Parashewanella spongiae: one gene and its partner. The protein of the gene in region 1 binds, or shares a complex with, the protein of each later gene. Links are inferred from orthologs where the notes say so. Each region holds a gene or a part of one and is shown in the gene's direction. Other genes may lie near its edges.

Region 1 (7,676 bases):
ATAACGACCTAATCATCACTGAAATGCCTTTGACGGCTGGCTAATGCAGCCAGCCGTTTTAGTTTGTGGCCTAGGCTACCTTCTATATTTTCAGCCAAAGCTTCAATGTGTGAGGCCGCTGTATTACTAAGATGCGCATGATTTTGCTCGACATTTGAAGCGACCGCAAACATCCTTGGGTTGACTTTAACGTCAATACTAGAGAGCATTGGTAACGCTTCATTTTGAAGTTTAAGCAGTAATTGTGATTTTTGAAAGTTGAGTCTTGTAGCCCAAGATGCTGAAGAAACTTCAACAACCAATGTGCTTTCACGCAAGTTAGCGACTTTAATTTGCGTGATAATTGGACCATGCAGCTGCTGTTTAATGAGTTGGTCTAAACTTAATAATAATTCAGCTTTTTCCTTAAGCTCAGGAAGTTTGCCGGAAACGTTCAATAACTGACTGAGATCGTGAGGTAGCTTTTTCATATGATAATTGGTGGCTTGATAAGAATATGAGTGTAACAGTATTTATCCAAGGCAGAAAAGATGTAAAACGTTGGCATCTTGGCAAACGTTGGTTAATGCTGCCTGTCATCCTAGCTGCGCTTGCTATCATTCTATATCAAAACAGTAATGCACGCTTTGTCGATCAGCAAGCGAACATGAACTCTGAGCGCCTAGAAAGGGAAGAGCAAAAACAACAAGTGCTCAATCTCAAACAAGCGACAGAATCCCAATTATCGTTATTAGTCACTCATGTCGCGAGAATGCAAGCTAAAATAACTCGTCTTGAAGCACTCGGTCAGCAAGTAGCATCACAAAATGATCTCGACGGACAATTTGATTTCTCCGATGAAGTCGGTGTGGGTGGTATGAGTGATTTAGGAGCAAGCGTCGAGCTGAACCAACTTATTCAAGACATGGATAAACTCGCTTCTCAGATTGATCATAGAGAACAACAGCTTTCAGTACTTGAAACTGTGGTATCTAATCTCCATATAGATAAAGAACGATATATTTCTGGTCGTCCGATCGCTAAAGGCTGGTTATCTTCTCCTTTCGGTTTACGCAATGATCCTTTTACAGGTCGTCGCGCAATGCATAAAGGGATTGATTTCGCTGGTGCGAAAGGCACTGAAGTTGTTGCTACTGCAGCAGGAGTAGTGACTTGGGCTGGTAGCATGTTTGGTTACGGCAATCTTGTCGAAATTGATCATGGTAACGGACTTCATACTCGATACGGACACAATGCATCCTTGAGTGTTCAAGTAGGAGATGTGGTCATTAAAGGACAAAAAGTGGCAAGTATGGGCAGCACCGGCCGCTCAACTGGGCCACACGTACACTATGAAGTGTTGCGGGGCGGGCGACAAATCGATCCTCAAAAATACGTCTACCGCAAGGCAGGTTAATTGAAACATTGGCATAAAATTAAATAATTTACAGCCTCCATTGAGATAAGTGATTCAGATGTTTGGAAAATTACTGACAAAAGTTTTTGGTAGTCGTAACGATCGTACCCTTAAAAGTTTCGGCAAAATAGTTAATCAAATAAATGCATTAGAAGCAGAGTACAGTAAGTTTTCTGATGATGAGTTATCAGCAAAAACCGAAGAGTTTCGTAAACGAATTGCTGATGGCGAAACGCTCGAAGATATCATGGCGGAAGCTTTTGCAGTTGTTCGCGAAGCATCTGTGCGTATTTTTGAAATGCGACATTTTGATGTGCAGCTTATCGGCGGCATGGTCTTGGATAGTAACCGTATTGCAGAAATGCGTACAGGTGAAGGTAAAACCCTTACCGCAACATTACCCGCATACCTTAATGGTTTAACAGGTAAAGGCGTTCACATTATTACCGTGAATGATTACCTAGCAGCCCGTGATGCTGAATTTAATCGACCTTTATTTGAATTCTTAGGCTTATCTGTTGGTATTAATGTCGCGGGATTATCGCCAGAAGAGAAAAAGCAAGCCTACGCTGCAGATATCACATACGGAACCAATAACGAATTTGGCTTTGATTATCTGCGTGACAATATGGCGTTTTCTCCGCAAGAACGCGTTCAACGCCCGTTGCATTATGCGTTAATCGATGAAGTCGACTCAATTCTTATCGATGAAGCAAGAACCCCATTGATTATTTCAGGAGCTGCCGAAGACAGTTCTGAATTGTACATGCAAGTGAATACGCTTATTCCTAATCTTGTACGTCAAGAAAAAGAAGATACTGAAGAATTTGTTGGTGAAGGCGATTACAGTATTGATGAAAAAGCCAAGCAAGTTCACATGACTGAGCGTGGTCAAGAAAAAGTTGAACAACTATTGGTCGAACGTGGGTTATTACCTGAAGGCGACTCATTATATTCTGCAGCAAACATTTCCTTATTACACCATGTTACTGCCGCGTTACGTGCGCATACTTTATTCGAAAGAGATGTTGATTACATTGTTAAAGATGATGAAGTTATTATCGTAGACGAACATACTGGTCGTACAATGCCGGGTAGACGTTGGTCTGAAGGCTTACACCAAGCGGTAGAAGCTAAAGAAGGGGCTCATATTCAAAATGAAAACCAAACACTTGCTTCTATAACCTTCCAGAATTACTTCCGTATTTATGAGAAATTAGCGGGCATGACAGGTACTGCTGATACCGAGGCTTTTGAATTTCAGCATATTTATGGCTTAGATACCGTTGTGGTTCCAACGAATCGTCCAATGGTGCGTAAAGATATGCCTGATTTAGTGTATTTGACAGCCGCAGAAAAATACAATGCGATCATTGAAGATATTAAAGACTGTCAAGAACGTGGTCAGCCAGTTCTCGTAGGTACAGTGTCTATTGAGCAATCTGAATTGTTGTCGCGCTTAATGAATGCACAGAAGATTAAGCACAGTGTTTTGAATGCTAAATTCCATGAAAAAGAAGCAGATATTGTGGCGCAAGCTGGCCGAGCTGGTGTGGTTACCGTAGCAACCAATATGGCTGGACGTGGTACTGATATTGTACTGGGCGGCAATTGGAACGCGGAAGTCGCTGAGCTAGATAATCCAACAACTGAGCAAATTACTGCTATTAAAGATGCATGGCAAGTTCGTCATGACGCAGTTATCGAATCCGGTGGCTTGCACATATTGGGTACAGAGCGTCATGAGTCGCGTCGTATCGATAATCAGCTACGTGGTCGTTCAGGTCGTCAAGGTGATGCCGGCTCATCTCGCTTCTATTTATCAATGGAAGACAGTTTGATGAGGATTTTTGCTTCAGATCGTGTTTCAGGCATGATGAAAAAATTAGGTATGGAAGAAGGCGAAGCCATCGAACATCCTTGGGTTTCACGTGCAATTGAAAACTCTCAACGTAAAGTTGAAGCACGTAACTTTGATATTCGTAAACAACTTCTTGAATTTGACGACGTAGCGAATGATCAGCGACAAGTTGTCTATTCACAACGAAACGATCTTATGGATGCGCAAAGTATTGCAGATACCATAGATAACGTAAAAGAAGATGTTATTGCTGGTGTCATCGAGCAATATGTTCCACCTCAGTCAATTGAAGAAATGTGGGACGTCCCTGGATTAGAAACTCGTCTGCAGCAAGAGTTCTCAATAGCATTACCAATTAATGAATGGTTAGAGAAAGAAGACGATCTTCATGAAGAAACATTACGCGAACGTATTGTTACTAGCTGGTCGGAAGCTTATGCCGCAAAAGAAGAAGCAGTAGGTGGTTCTGTTTTACGACAGTTTGAAAAGTCAGTCATGCTTCAAACATTAGATTCGCTTTGGAAAGAGCATCTCGCGGCGATGGATCATCTTCGCCAAGGTATACACCTACGAGGTTATGCTCAAAAGAATCCAAAGCAAGAATATAAGCGTGAATCTTTTGAGTTGTTTCAACAAATGCTAGACACTCTTAAATATGATGTCATTAGCGTCTTGTCTAAAGTACAAGTTCAAGCCCAATCGGATGTCGATGAGATGGAACAGCGTCGCCGTGAAGAAGAAGCGCGTTTGCATCGTGACTTCCAACATCAGCAGGCTGAGTCAATGGTTGGAGCTGAAACAGAAGAAGTCGCTGCGCTCGAATCTCATACTCCGATAGTTCGAGACGGTGAAAAGATTGGTCGCAACGATCCTTGCCCTTGCGGTTCGAGAAAGAAATACAAGCAGTGTCACGGAAAAATTAGTTAACCAATCACTGACTTTGTGAATCTCAAATGAATGGCGCTATTTAAAATAGCGCCTTTTTTGTTTGCCCAGCGAAGCTGGCAAACCCGACAGGCAGAAAGAAGCCTGTATCACCCAGACTGAGGGGAAGATAATCCGAATGGCAAGGGCGTTATGGGCTAACGGCAAGGTCTGAAGGAAGCCATAGGAAGTTAGAGGTACACAGCGAAAGCGAACCTGATTCGGCATAATAGAGAGGTAAGCGTGCGAAATAGCGCAACGCCATATACTCAGTCAGCTCTATCATGTGCTTGAGGGTGGGATTTCTAACAGGGAGCGAGTGCAGTAACTGGGGAAGCCTGACACCTTATCTGGGATAGTCCAGAAGCTTTTATACAAGAGGAAACTCAAGGTAGAAGTTGGTGCGAGGTGGCCGATGAGCCCGTAGTAGTGAGTAAAATCCAGCCGATGAAAGCCAGTAATGGTGTGGAGGGCAAAACTGGATTGACCAATGACGTAGTTTATTGGCGACATCAACAGCCAAAAGCCTTGATGTTGGCGAAGGGGTGAAGCTTAATTTAAGTTTGTGATGGACAGGATTTTTTTTCACAGATACAGAAAATCACAAAAAAAAAGATGAGTGAGGCATTTCCGACTGGAGGCATTAGGAATAATGACTCTGGAGACCGAAGCCGTATACGGGAGTAATTCAGTCATATCAAAGTAAATTGCCAAGGGCTAGAAGGCTTTGAGGCTGAGTGAAATACACCAACTGATGAAAACAAGACACTGAACCCAAACAACGCACACAGAGAGATCAATAAGAGTTTATTACAGCTTGTATGGTCGCTTACTTAACAAAGAATCACTGTACAACGGATTTAAGAAAGTGTGGAGAGCCAAAGGCACTGCTGGAATTGATGAGCAGAGCTTAGAGCAATTCGCCTCAAATCTGAGTAACGAACTTGATAAACTTCTTATCGAACTCAAAACCAAGCAATACCGACCTTCAGCCGTCAAACGGGTAGAAATCCCGAAAGATGATGGTGGAGTGAGAAAGCTTGGGATACCAACAGTTCGAGACCGAATCGTACAACAATGCCTAAACGATATACTAAGTCCGATATTTGAAGAGCAGTTCCATCCATCAACCAAAAAAAATCAGTTGCCCCTTCACCCTCGTAATTTAGTGTCTCGACCAAGCGTTGATCAAATTGAGTTTCTTGCCTTCAGCGCATTATGCGGTTGAACCTAAACGTTCATGATAGGCATAGATGTCATGAGCGTTTACTTTAATTTCGATTTTTCTATCACACTACACCATGAAAATTCTTTCTGTTTTATTCTAACTATTAGCAGAGCTTAAATCGTGGTCGCATTTTTTTTAGTTTTCATAACTGAACCTAAACTGATCTGGATATGGTTGCTCGTACCCTCGGCTATTTCAGCTTTTACGCATTGAATGAACGGTAAAATGACCAGTTCTCGTTAGAGTTCTTGGCAATCCAATCTATCCACTAGGCTCTGCTACTCACTTTAATTCAGTGGAGTAGTATTTTATGGAACCTATTGTAAACAGTTGTGCAGGATTAGATGTCCACAAGATGATGGTCACTATCCGCAAGGAGACAGAGCAGGGAATTTAAGAAACCACTCAATCCTTTGGTACTTTAAAAAAAGAACGCTTGAAATTATGCCATTTTCTCAAGCAGCATCATATTGAGCTAGCTGTAATGGAAAGTACAGGTGTTTACTGGAAAAGCATCTACCTTTCACTTGTTACAGCTGGCATAAAAACGCAGGTCGTTAATGCAAGACATGTCAAGAATGTTCCCAGTCGAAAGACAGATGTCATTAACAGTCAATGGCTCGCTTCACTTGGTCACTCTGGACTTGTTCGGTCAAGTTTCGTTCCAGCGCCACAGCAGAAGCAACTCAGATTACTGACTCGCAGAAGAGACAAACAAAAAAAGGAATTGAGTAATGAGAAAAATCGATTACATAAAACCTTAGATGATGCTGGTATTCGTCTGGGCGGGTTTATTAGCGACATTAACGGGAAATCAGGGCAAATACTCGTGAACGGTCTGATTGAAGGAAAGCCATTGTGTGACTTGATAAAAATGGTCGACCCAAGACTGAAAGCCGATAGAAGTGAACTTATGGCGAGTATGGACGAAACTCTTACTCCGTCACACCTTTATATCTTGCGTAATATCAAAAGTCACATTGAGTTTCTAGAGAAGCAGCTTGCTGAGCTAGAAACCTTACTTATTGAAACGATAAAACCGTGGAATGAGGCTCTGGAACTTTTGCAAACGATACCGAGCACTAGTGTTATCAGTGCAGCTTGTCTTATTGGTGAAATCGGTGACGACATGAGTTGCTTCGATGGAATGAAGGGTATCAGCTCATGGGCAGGTTTATGTCCGGGAAATAATGAAAGTGCAGGAAAAAGAAAAAGTGGGCGAATGCGTAAAGGAAACAAAATGGTCAAAACACTCTTGTGTGAAGTAGCTAATGCTGCCGTTAAGACGAAAAGTCAATTCAAAGGCAAGTACCAAGGTTTGGTCATCCGTTGAGGACACAAGAGAAGTATCATTGCTATCGCCCACAAACTTTTACGTATTATCTACACAGTATTAAGCCGAAGGAAAGCCTATTTTGACCCAGATATTAACTACGAGGAGTTAATGGTCAGGAGAAATAGTCCCCGATGGCTTCAAATGATGGTTAAATACAATATGGTATAAACAGTTAAGCAAAAAGCTTAACAGACAGCCAGACTTATTTTTATCCCTTCAATAATTGCGGGGAGGACTATGTTGCGTCTAATACTATTAATTTTCACGGTAACATCAGTTGAACGCTGAGTATACGAGTAACTGTTTGAGCGCAATACGATGATTTTATCATCATGGCTTTCACCCAATGAGTGAAGTGCTCTACGCTCACAAGCTTGCTAAAATGACTGCTATCTGCGTTGTAATTTTTGCAAGTAGAATAAACTACTTGCTGCAAGCTACGCCTTACTATCAGCCATTTTTTCTACGCTTGAGAACGCAGTCAACTGATGTTTCTAGGGAGCGCCACGAAGCGCTTTATTCTGTTGCGGGATTTGTCTCAACGTATACGCAGCCAAGCGATTACATGGCCATAAACCAGAGACAGCAACGTTATTATTTATAATAAGTCCATCAGGTTGAAACGTACCTGACGGGATAATTACCAGTTCATCCCGAAATCTGACGGGCATGCATAATGGGTAACCGCTATGACATGAAGCCCAGTGACAAAGGCCTTGAATAAAGGTTGAGATGCAATGTAGGCCGCAGCATCAAGCGAATTCAGTTAAGCGTCGTAAATCAAAAAATGAAGATGGGGAGTCTTTCCTAGTTGACGAACCCTGACACAAACAGAGAAGCAACTGGTAAATGCATCTGTTTGATCTTCCGGCGTAATATGAAGTGGCATGTATTGAAGGAAATAAAGTGAACGTGGGAGAGCCTGAGTGTT
Region 2 (2,957 bases), 360 kb from region 1 along the record:
AAGTTGCAGGCGTACATAACGTACTGTCTAAGGCTTACGGTTCTACTAACCCAATCAACATCGTTCGTGCGACCGTTGACGCGCTGGTACATATGAAGTCACCAGCTCAAGTTGCGGCTAAACGTGGTCTGAGCGTTGAAGAGATTCAGGGGTAAGACACCATGGCTAAGAAAACAATTAAAGTAACTCAGACTAAAAGTGCAATTGGTCGTTTGCCAAAGCACCGTGCAACCCTAACAGGTTTAGGTCTGCGTCGTATTAATCACACTGTTGAATTGGAAGATACTCCTTCTGTTCGCGGTATGGTTAATAAGGTCTACTACATGGTATCGGTGGAGGATTAAAATGCGTTTAAACACTTTATCTCCAGCAGCAGGTTCTAAATCTGCACCGAAGCGCGTAGGCCGTGGTATTGGTTCTGGATTAGGTAAAACAGCTGGTCGCGGTCATAAAGGCCAAAAGTCACGTAGTGGCGGCGGCGTACGCGTTGGTTTTGAGGGCGGTCAAATGCCACTTAAAATCCGATTGCCTAAATTTGGTTTTACCTCGCGCTTAGCTAAGGTAACGGCTGAGGTTCGCATTAGCGAACTGGCAAAAGTTAACGGTGATGTTATCGACTTGCATTCGTTGAAAGATGCGAATGTAATTAGTCGCAACATTCAGTTTGCGAAAATCGTTCTTTCAGGTACCATTGACCGCCAAGTGACTGTAAAAGGTCTTAAGGTAACTAAAGGTGCTCGTGCAGCTATTGAAGCTGCCGGCGGAAAGATCGAGGAATAATACGTCGATGGCAAAACCAGGACTTGATTTAAAAAGCGCGAAAGGTGGGCTTTCAGAACTGAAAGCTCGCCTCCTGTTCGTGATTGGTGCAATTATCGTCTTTAGGACGGGTTCGTTTGTACCAATTCCTGGTATTGACGCAGCTGTGCTAGCAGATTTGTTTGCACAACAAAAAGGCACCATCTTAGGCATGTTTAACATGTTTTCCGGTGGTGCTCTTGAACGTGCTTCTATCTTTGCATTGGGTATCATGCCGTATATTTCGGCGTCGATCATCATGCAGTTATTGACTGTTGTGCATCCTGCACTTGCTGAATTGAAAAAAGAAGGCGAGTCTGGACGTAAAAAAATCAGTCAATATACAAGATACGGTACGTTAGTGTTGGCAACATTCCAAGCGATTGGTATTGCTACTGGATTGCCGAGTTTAGTTCCTGGCCTAGTTGTTAATTTAGGTCTCGGATTTTACTTTGTTGCGGTCGTGAGTTTAGTGTCAGGAACCATGTTCTTGATGTGGCTCGGTGAGCAAATAACTGAGCGTGGGATCGGTAACGGTATTTCAATTCTGATTTTTGCAGGCATTGTAGCTGGTTTACCTTCTGCTATCGGTCAAACGGCCGAGCAGGCGCGTCAAGGTGATTTGAGTGTATTAGTGTTGTTGCTTCTTGCTCTGATTGTGTTTGCAGTCACATATTTTGTGGTATTTGTTGAACGTGGTCAGCGAAGAATTGTGGTAAACTATGCGAAACGTCAGCAAGGACGAAAAGTTTTTGCGGCGCAAAGTACCCATCTACCATTAAAAATTAATATGGCAGGTGTAATACCACCAATTTTTGCATCCAGCATTATTTTGTTCCCGGGCACACTGGCTCAGTGGTTCGGACAAAATGAGTCTATGTCGTGGTTGAGTGATTTTGCACTCGCTGTATCGCCTGGACAACCGCTGTATTCATTATTGTACGCAACAGCAATTATCTTCTTTTGTTTCTTCTACACGGCGTTGGTATTCAACCCACGTGAAACAGCGGATAACTTAAAGAAGAGCGGTGCATTCATTCCTGGGATACGTCCTGGAGAACAGACTTCGCGTTATATTGATAAAGTAATGACCCGTCTTACATTAGCCGGTGCGTTATACATTACCTTTATCTGCTTAATTCCGGAGTTCATGTTAATTGCATGGAAAGTACAGTTCTATTTTGGCGGTACTTCACTACTGATTATGGTAGTTGTAATCATGGACTTCATGGCTCAGGTTCAGACCCATATGATGTCTCATCAATATGAGTCTGTTATGAAGAAAGCGAATCTTGTCAACAAGTCGAATCTTGAACGATTTGGTCGATAAGACGCTTAACGGAGTGATGAAATGAAAGTTCGAGCTTCCGTGAAGAAGATCTGCCGTAACTGCAAGATCGTCAAGCGTAGTGGTGTTGTACGCGTTATCTGTGTTGAACCTAAACACAAACAGCGTCAAGGCTAAAAAAGCATTTTAGCCAACTTGAATAAAAAATTGTTCAAGTTGGCTAAAAATTATTTGCAAAACCGTTGTCTGTCGAGTATCCTTTCGGGCTTTTCGCAGATGACCTTTAACTTAAGGAGTGCATAGTGGCCCGTATCGCTGGCATTAACATTCCTGATCAAAAGCATACAGTCATTGCATTGACTGCTATTTTCGGCATTGGCCGTACTCGCGCAAGAGCAATCTGCGCGGCTACCTCAATTGCTGAATCTGCTAAGATCAAGGAATTGAGCGAAGCTCAAATAGATACTCTACGCGAAGAAGTTGCCAAGTATGAAGTAGAAGGTGACTTACGTCGTGAGATTTCAATGAACATCAAGCGCCTAATGGATCTTGGTTGTAATCGTGGTCTCCGCCATCGTCGTAGCCTGCCTCTTCGTGGGCAACGTACCAAGACCAATGCGCGTACGCGTAAAGGTCCACGTAAACCAATTAGAAAGTAACGGGAAGGACAAGCAATGGCTAAAGTACCGTCACGTTCTCCGCGTAAGCGCGTACGTAAACAGGTTGCAGATGGCATGGCTCATATCCATGCTTCTTTCAACAATACAATTGTTACGATTACAGATCGTCAAGGTAATGCTTTATCTTGGGCAACTGCAGGTGGCAGTGGTTTCCGTGGTTCACGTAAATCAACTCCATTCGCTGCACAGGT

The links.
Region 2: the proteins of secA (region 1) and secY are in contact, whole or in part, in a crystal structure (PDB 3DIN), measured with the Thermotoga maritima proteins. The link is inferred for Parashewanella spongiae from one-to-one orthologs. Residues at the interface, in WP_004082002.1 of Thermotoga maritima: Glu261, Ala262, Arg263, Lys300, Ala301, Arg302, Thr303, Ile304, Ile305, Leu323, Tyr324, Asp325, Pro326, Val329, Ser330, Tyr333, Ile336, Lys340, Phe345, Val349, Glu363, Phe364, Tyr374, Ser375, Gly376, Gly377, Glu393, Ile395, Thr482, Ser483; in WP_004081795.1 of Thermotoga maritima: Glu108, Gly109, Glu110, Glu111, Ala236, Glu237, Arg238, Arg239, Ile240, Thr241, Ile242, Gln243, Tyr244, Ala245, Arg246, Arg247, Val248, Thr249, Gly250, Arg251, Arg252, Val253, Tyr254, Gly256, Ala257, Ser258, Thr259, Tyr260, Leu261, Pro262.

What each region holds. Positions count from the first base shown.
Region 1 is NZ_CP037952.1:4,936,566-4,944,241, reverse strand. Bases 1,144-4,384 are described here. They hold secA (preprotein translocase subunit SecA), read left to right. Parts: upstream 1,144-1,454; coding sequence 1,455-4,184; downstream 4,185-4,384. Other genes in these bases: E2I05_RS19540 (M23 family metallopeptidase), read left to right, coding at 1,144-1,396. In the rest of the region: lpxC (UDP-3-O-acyl-N-acetylglucosamine deacetylase), read left to right, coding at 1-12; E2I05_RS19545 (DUF721 domain-containing protein), read right to left, coding at 9-470; more of E2I05_RS19540, read left to right, coding at 497-1,143; E2I05_RS22170 (hypothetical protein), read left to right, coding at 4,590-4,730; E2I05_RS19525 (RNA-dependent RNA polymerase family protein), read left to right, coding at 5,050-5,409. UniProt on the Escherichia coli protein: Required for protein export, interacts with the SecYEG preprotein conducting channel.
Region 2 is NZ_CP037952.1:5,296,982-5,299,938, reverse strand. It holds secY (preprotein translocase subunit SecY), read left to right. Parts: upstream 1-787; coding sequence 788-2,128; downstream 2,129-2,957. Other genes in the region: rpsK (30S ribosomal protein S11), read left to right, coding at 2,761-2,957; rpsM (30S ribosomal protein S13), read left to right, coding at 2,389-2,745; rpmJ (50S ribosomal protein L36), read left to right, coding at 2,150-2,263; rplO (50S ribosomal protein L15), read left to right, coding at 346-780; rpmD (50S ribosomal protein L30), read left to right, coding at 162-344. UniProt on the Escherichia coli protein: The central subunit of the protein translocation channel SecYEG. Consists of two halves formed by TMs 1-5 and 6-10.